Linked DNA regions of Methylococcus capsulatus. The protein of the gene in region 2 interacts with the protein of the main gene of each other region in a pairwise test. Links are inferred from orthologs where the notes say so. Each region holds a gene or a part of one and is shown on either strand. Other genes may lie near its edges. The genes, in order: pheT and secD.

What was found.
Region 1: the proteins of secD (region 2) and pheT interact in binary tests that used the Escherichia coli proteins (3 or more experiments, as listed by UniProt). The link is inferred for Methylococcus capsulatus from one-to-one orthologs.

Annotation. Positions count from the first base shown.
Region 1 is NZ_CP104311.1:1,864,948-1,868,257, forward strand. What follows is about bases 305-3,299. They hold pheT (phenylalanine--tRNA ligase subunit beta), read left to right. Parts: upstream 305-611; coding sequence 612-2,987; downstream 2,988-3,299. Other genes in these bases: pheS (phenylalanine--tRNA ligase subunit alpha), read left to right, coding at 305-583; N4J17_RS09270 (integration host factor subunit alpha), read left to right, coding at 2,992-3,299. In the rest of the region: more of pheS, read left to right, coding at 1-304; more of N4J17_RS09270, read left to right, coding at 3,300-3,310.
Region 2 is NZ_CP104311.1:1,642,924-1,646,114, reverse strand. What follows is about bases 283-3,158. They hold secD (protein translocase subunit SecD), read right to left. Parts: upstream 2,708-3,158; coding sequence 857-2,707; downstream 283-856. Other genes in these bases: yajC (preprotein translocase subunit YajC), read right to left, coding at 2,771-3,121; secF (protein translocase subunit SecF), read right to left, coding at 283-845. In the rest of the region: more of secF, read right to left, coding at 1-282; tRNA guanosine(34) transglycosylase Tgt, read right to left, coding at 3,167-3,191. UniProt on the Escherichia coli protein: Part of the Sec protein translocase complex. Interacts with the SecYEG preprotein conducting channel. SecDF uses the proton motive force (PMF) to complete protein translocation after the ATP-dependent function of SecA.

The DNA.
Region 1 (3,310 bases), 220 kb from region 2 along the record:
CCATCACCCGGCCCGCGCCATGCACGACACGTTTTATTTCAGCGAGCACATGCTGCTTCGCACCCACACCTCGCCGGTGCAGATTCGCGTCATGGAATCGGGACGGCCGCCGCTGCGGGTCATCGCGCCCGGCCGGGTATACCGCTGCGATTCCGACCTCACCCATACCCCGATGTTCCATCAGGTCGAGGGTTTCTGGGTGGACGAGAATGTCAGCTTCGCCGATCTGAAGGGGACGCTGTACGAATTCCTGACCGGTTTTTTCGAGAAAGACTGCGCGGTGCGGTTCCGTCCGTCATACTTTCCGTTCACGGAGCCTTCGGCGGAAGTCGACATCGAATGCGTGATCTGCGACGGCCAGGGCTGCCGGGTGTGCAAGCATAGTGGCTGGCTCGAAGTGATGGGGTGCGGCATGATCCACCCCCGCGTGTTCGAGGCGGTCGGCATCGATCCGGAGCGCTACAGCGGCTTCGCGTTCGGGCTTGGGGTCGAGCGCCTGACCATGCTGCGCTACGGCATCAACGATCTGCGCCTGTTCTTCGAAAACGACCTCAAATTCCTGCGGCAGTTCAAGCCGTTCTGATCCCGAAAGTTTCTGCCGAACGACCGACATGCGCCTGAGCGAAGCCTGGTTACGTCAATACGTCAATCCCGTGGTCGACACGGCCGGGCTGGTCCACCAGCTGACCATGGCGGGCCTCGAAGTCGATGGCGCCGAACCCGTGGCGGCCGATTTCAGCGGAGTGGTGGTGGCGCGAATCCTGGAAGCGGCCCCGCATCCCGAAGCCGACCGCCTGCAGATCTGCCGGGTCGACGCCGGCCTCGGCGAGCATCTCCAGATCGTCTGCGGAGCGGCCAATGCTCGTGCCGGCCTGGTGGCGCCTTTGGCGATGGAAGGCGCGGTATTGCCTGGCCCTTTGAAGATCAAGCGTTCCCGCCTGCGTGGCGTCGAATCCTTCGGCATGCTGTGCTCGGCCAAGGAGCTTGGTCTCGAAGACAACGCATCCGGTTTGCTGGAGCTACCCGCCGATGCACCGGTCGGTGCCGACATCCGCGATTATCTGCAGCTCGATGACAAGATTCTGGAAATCGATCTGACTCCCAACCGCGCCGACTGCCTGAGCGTGGAGGGCATCGCCCGTGAAGTGGCGCTGATCAACCGGTTGCCGTTCCAATGTGTCGACGCGGGGACCGTCGCCGTCGGCAGCCAGCGGCGGTTGGTCGTCCATCTGGACGCGCCTGAGGCCTGTCCGCGCTATCTCGGCCGGGTCATCGCCGGCATCGACGCCCGGGCCCAGACCCCGCTGTGGCTGAAGGAGCGCCTGCGCCGCAGTGGGCTGCGCAGTCTGGGGCCGGCGGTCGACGTCACCAATTACGTGCTGCTCGAGCTGGGCCAGCCTCTGCATGCCTTTGACCTGGCGAGGCTCTCCGGCGACATCCATGTGCGGCAGGCCCGCGCAGGCGAACTTTTGAAATTGCTGAACGGGGAAGAAATCACCCTGTCTTCCGATGTGCTGGTCATCGCTGACGAAGAAAAAGCCCTGGCGCTGGCCGGTATCATGGGTGGGGAACAGAGCGCGGTGGGGGATGCCACCACCGACCTCTTCCTGGAGTGCGCATTCTTTGCGCCCGCCCTGATCATGGGCAAGGCGCGCCGGTACGGTCTGGCGACCGATTCTTCCCACCGTTTCGAGCGGGGCGTCGATCCAGCGTTGCAGCGGCGGGCGATCGAGCGGGCGACCGCGCTGTTGCTGGAGATCGCCGGCGGCGAAGCCGGCCCGGTCATCGAGACGGTGCGTGAGGATCTTTTGCCACTCCGGGCGCCGGTCCGCCTGCGTGAGCAGCGCATCGGGCAACTGCTCGGCCTGAGCCTGGCGCGGGGCGAGATCGCCGACATCCTCACCCGCCTCGGTATGAGCGTCGAAGAGGACGAGCAGGGCTGGACGGTCACGCCGCCGAGCTTCCGCTTCGACCTCGCTCTGGAGGCCGACCTCATCGAGGAAATCGGCCGCGTCTACGGTTACGACGACATCCCCCGGCGCCGCCCCGCCGTGGCTTCGGAGATGCAGCCGGCGTCGGAAACGGTGCTCGGGCTGGATCGGGTGAAGGACCTGCTGGCCGATCGCGGTTACCAGGAGGTCATCACCTACAGTTTCGTGTCCGCCGACATGCAGCGGCGGATCGATCCGGAAATCGAGCCAGAAACCCTGCTGAATCCGATTTCCGCCGATCTGGCGGTGATGCGGACCAGTCTCTGGACAGGCTTGCTGGACTGCGCGCAGAAAAACCTGAGCCGCCAGCAGGAACGGGTGCGTATCTTCGAGACTGGGCTGAAATTCGTAAGGCATGGCGGGTTGCTCGAACAGCGCGGCACTCTGGCCGGCCTCGTCCTGGGTCCAGTCCTGGACGAACAATGGGGAGAGAAATCCCGGCGGGCGGACTTTTTCGACGTGAAATCAGACGTCGAGGCTATACTGGGCCTGACCGGCAAGAGCTCGGTTCGCTTTCGTCCGGCGATCCATCACGCCCTGCATCCCGGCCAGAGTGCCGAAATCCTGATCGGTGATACCGGCGCCGGCTGGCTGGGTATGCTGCATCCGCAAATCGAGCGCGAGCTCGGATTCGAACAACCCGTCTTTCTGTTCGAAATAGACGCTGGGGCGCTGCTGCAACGCGATCTGCCGCGGTTCGCGCCCTTGTCCCGCTTTCCCCAGGTGCGGCGTGATCTGGCGCTGGTCGTGGCGCGGGACCTGCCGGCAGCGGATCTGCTGGAAGCCGTCGCCGCGAGCGGCGGGCCCCTGGTTCGGGACACGGTGCTGTTCGACGTTTACTTGGGAACAGGCGTGGAAGCCGGCAAGAAGAGCATGGCGCTCGGCGTCACCCTGCAGGATGCGGAGGACACATTGACCGACGACCGGGTGGACGAGGTCATGGGCCGGATCGTGGCTCGGTTGGCGGCTGATTTTGGTGCGAAATTGAGAGAATGAGGCAATGGCGCTAACCAAAGCGGACATGGTCGAAAGGTTATTTTCCGAGCTTGGTCTGAACAAACGGGATGCCAAGGAACTGGTCGACCAGTTTTTCGAAGTCATCAAGGCTTCGCTGGAAAGTGGGCGTTCGGTGAAACTCTCCGGTTTCGGCAATTTCGATCTGCGCGATAAGCGGCAGAGGCCCGGCCGGAATCCGAAAACCGGCGAAGAAATCCCGATTACCGCGCGGCGCGTGGTGACCTTCAAAGCGGGCCAGAAACTCAAAGCCACGGTCGAAGCTCTTCAGGAATCGGAACGGTGTGAATTGGACGCCGAGCGGA
Region 2 (3,191 bases):
GCGACCAGCACCGAGGAATAGATGCCGAACACGATGCCGATGGTCAGCGCCAAAGCAAAGTTGTGCAGGGCGTCGCCGCCGAAGAAGAACATCGCCAGTACCATCAGCTGGGTCATGGAGTGGGTGATGATGGTACGGGACATGGTGGCGGTGATGGCGTTGTCGATGACTTCGGTCACGGCCGCCTTGCGCATCTTGCGGAAGTTCTCCCGCACCCGGTCGAACACCACCACGGACTCGTTCACGGAATAACCCAGGATCGCCAGCACGCCGGCCAGGACGCTGAGCGTGAACTCCCACTCGAAGAAGGCGAACATCCCCAGGATGATGACGATATCGTGCATGTTGGCGATCATGGCCGCGACGGCGAACCGCCAGGCGAAACGCATCGCCAGATAGGCCATGATGCCCGCGGCCACCAGCATGAGGGCCAGTCCGCCGCTTTCGTACATTTCCTTGCCGACCTGCGGTCCGACGAATTCGACGCGCTTGAGCTCCGCCGTTCCGTCCTGGGCCTTGAGCGCCGAAAATATCTGATCACTCTGCGTGGCGCCGGTATCCTTCTGCAGCGGCAGGCGAATCAGCACGTCCCGCGAAGTGCCGAAATTCTGCACGGCGGCTTCGGCGATCCGCTGCTCCTCCAGTGTCTTGCGTATCGCTTCGAGATCGGCGGGCTGGGCATAGCGGACCTCCATCAGGATGCCGCCGGTGAAGTCGATGCCCAGGTTGAGTCCTTTGAACCCCAATGCCAGGACCGCGAGGATGAAGGTCACCAGGGAGATGCTCGTCGTGAGCCTCCCATAACGCATGAATGGGATGTCACGCTTGATCTTGAAGAATTCCATGGCTGCGATCCTCAGACTGCGATCTTGACCAGCTTGCGCTGCCGGCCATAGGTGAAGTTGACCAGTGCTCTGGATACCAGGACGGCGCTGAACATGGAGGTCAGGATGCCGATGCACAGCACCAGTGCGAAGCCGCGCACGGGGCCTGCACCCAACAGGAACAGCGCCACACCGGCGACGAAGGTGGTGACGTTGGAGTCCAGAATCGTGGCGAAAGCGCGCTCATAGCCGGCATGGATGGCGGCGTGCGGGGTGCTCCCTGCCCTCAGCTCCTCACGGATGCGCTCGTTGATGAGCACGTTGGCGTCGATGGCCATACCCACGGTCAGAGCGATACCGGCCAAGCCCGGCAGGGTCAGGGTCGCCTGCAACAGAGACAGGACGGCAACCAGCAGAAGGACATTCGCCCCCAGCGCCAGAATGGAGAACACGCCGAACATCCGGTAATAGAGGATCATGAACACCGCGATGGCCATGAAGCCGTAGCCGTTGGACTTGATCCCGCGGTCGATGTTTTCCTTGCCCATACTGGGCCCGACAGTACGCTCCTCGACAATATCGACCGGAGCTGCCAGGGCACCCGCCCGCAGCAGAAGGGCGAGGTTCCGCGCCTCCTCGGTGCTGTCCAGGCCGGTGATCTGGAAACGCTTGCTGAAGCGATCGCGGATGGTGGCGATATTGATGACTTCCTCGACCTTTTTCTTGGTCGTCACCTTCTGACCGTTGACCTCCTTGGTCTCAGACTTGTTCTCGATATATACCACCGCCATGGCACGGCCGATATTTTCGCGAGTGGTATCGCCCATTTTCTTGGCACCCACACTGTTGAGCGTCACGTAGACCGCCGGCTGGCCGCTCTGCTGGTCGATGCCGGAAGCTGCATCGACGACCTGGTCGCCGGTGACGATGATCTTGCGCTCCAGCAGCACTGGACGGTTCTGACGGTCGCGGTAGAGATGCGACCCCAGCGGCGGTTTCTCACCCTCCGCCGGCACCGGGTGTTCGTTGTCGACCAGACGGAATTCCAGGGTTGCGGTGGCACCGAGGATTTCCTTGGCCCGCGCGGTGTCCTGGACGCCGGGCAACTGGACGACGATGCGATCCTCGCCCTGCTGCTGGATCACGGGTTCGGCCACGCCAAGTTCGTTGACCCGGTTGCGCAGCGTCGTGGTGTTCTGCGCCACGGCGAAACGCTTGATCTCACGCCGTTCAACGTCGGACAAACGCCCTTCGAGCAGATTCTCGCCTTCCTTCACATCGATCTGCAGGCCCCGCAGTTCGCGCCTCAAGAGTGCCTGCGCCTGCATCAGGGTATTGGAATCCGGCAACCGGACCTGGATCACGCCGTTCTGCTTTTCCACCGACTGGTAACGGATCTTGTTTTCACGCAGCAGGCTGCGGGCATCCTCCGCATAACGGTCTTCCGCCTGCTTGATGGCAGCGTCCATATCGACCTGCAGCAGGAAGTGCACGCCGCCCCGCAGATCCAGCCCCAGATACATGGGCTTGGCGCCGAACGCGCGCAGCCAGGAAGGCGTCGACGGCGCCAGGTTCAAAGCCACGGTGTAGGTATCCCCCAGTTTCTCGTTCAGAACGTCGGACGCCTTGAGCTGCGACTCGGTATCGCTGAACCGGATCAGCATCCGCTTGTCCGCCATCTCCACGGCCTTCGCCTTGAGGCCAGCCGCATTCAGCAGCCCCTGCACCTGGACCTTGAGGCTGTCGTCGACCTTCGCCGCACGAACCGCCGACACTTGGACGGATGGGTCTTCACCGAAGAAATTGGGCAGCGCGTAAATGATCCCGAGGATCAACACGGCTGCGACCATCAGGTTTTTCCATAGGGGAAAACGGTTTCGCATGCTCGGAACCTATTTGGAAACGGGAGTGTCCGGCGGCTCGGCAAAACCGCCGGAGAAGCGGGTTTACTTGGATTCGGGTTTGCGCTTGGCCGCTTTGTAAGTACCCTTAGGCATCAGCGAGGCCACGGCGTTGCGCTGCACGCAGATCTGGACGTTTTCAGCCACTTCCAGTGTCACGAAGTTGTCGTCGACCTCGACCACCCGGCCCAGCACCCCGCCCGTCGTGACGACCTCGACCCCCTTGACGAGCGACTGCAGCAGCTTCTTGTGCTCCCGCTGGCGCCGGTTCTGCGGCAAAACGAACAGCAGGAAGAACACGGCGAGAACGGCCATGGGCAGGATCAAACCCGCAACGCCGGGCTCCTGCGCCGCTGGAGCGGCCTCCGCCCATGCGTCGGCGATAAAGAAACTCATGGTCAACCTCTAGTTCTTATTTGACGAATTCAAAGTTGCGCATTATCACACAAATACATCACCGGTGGAG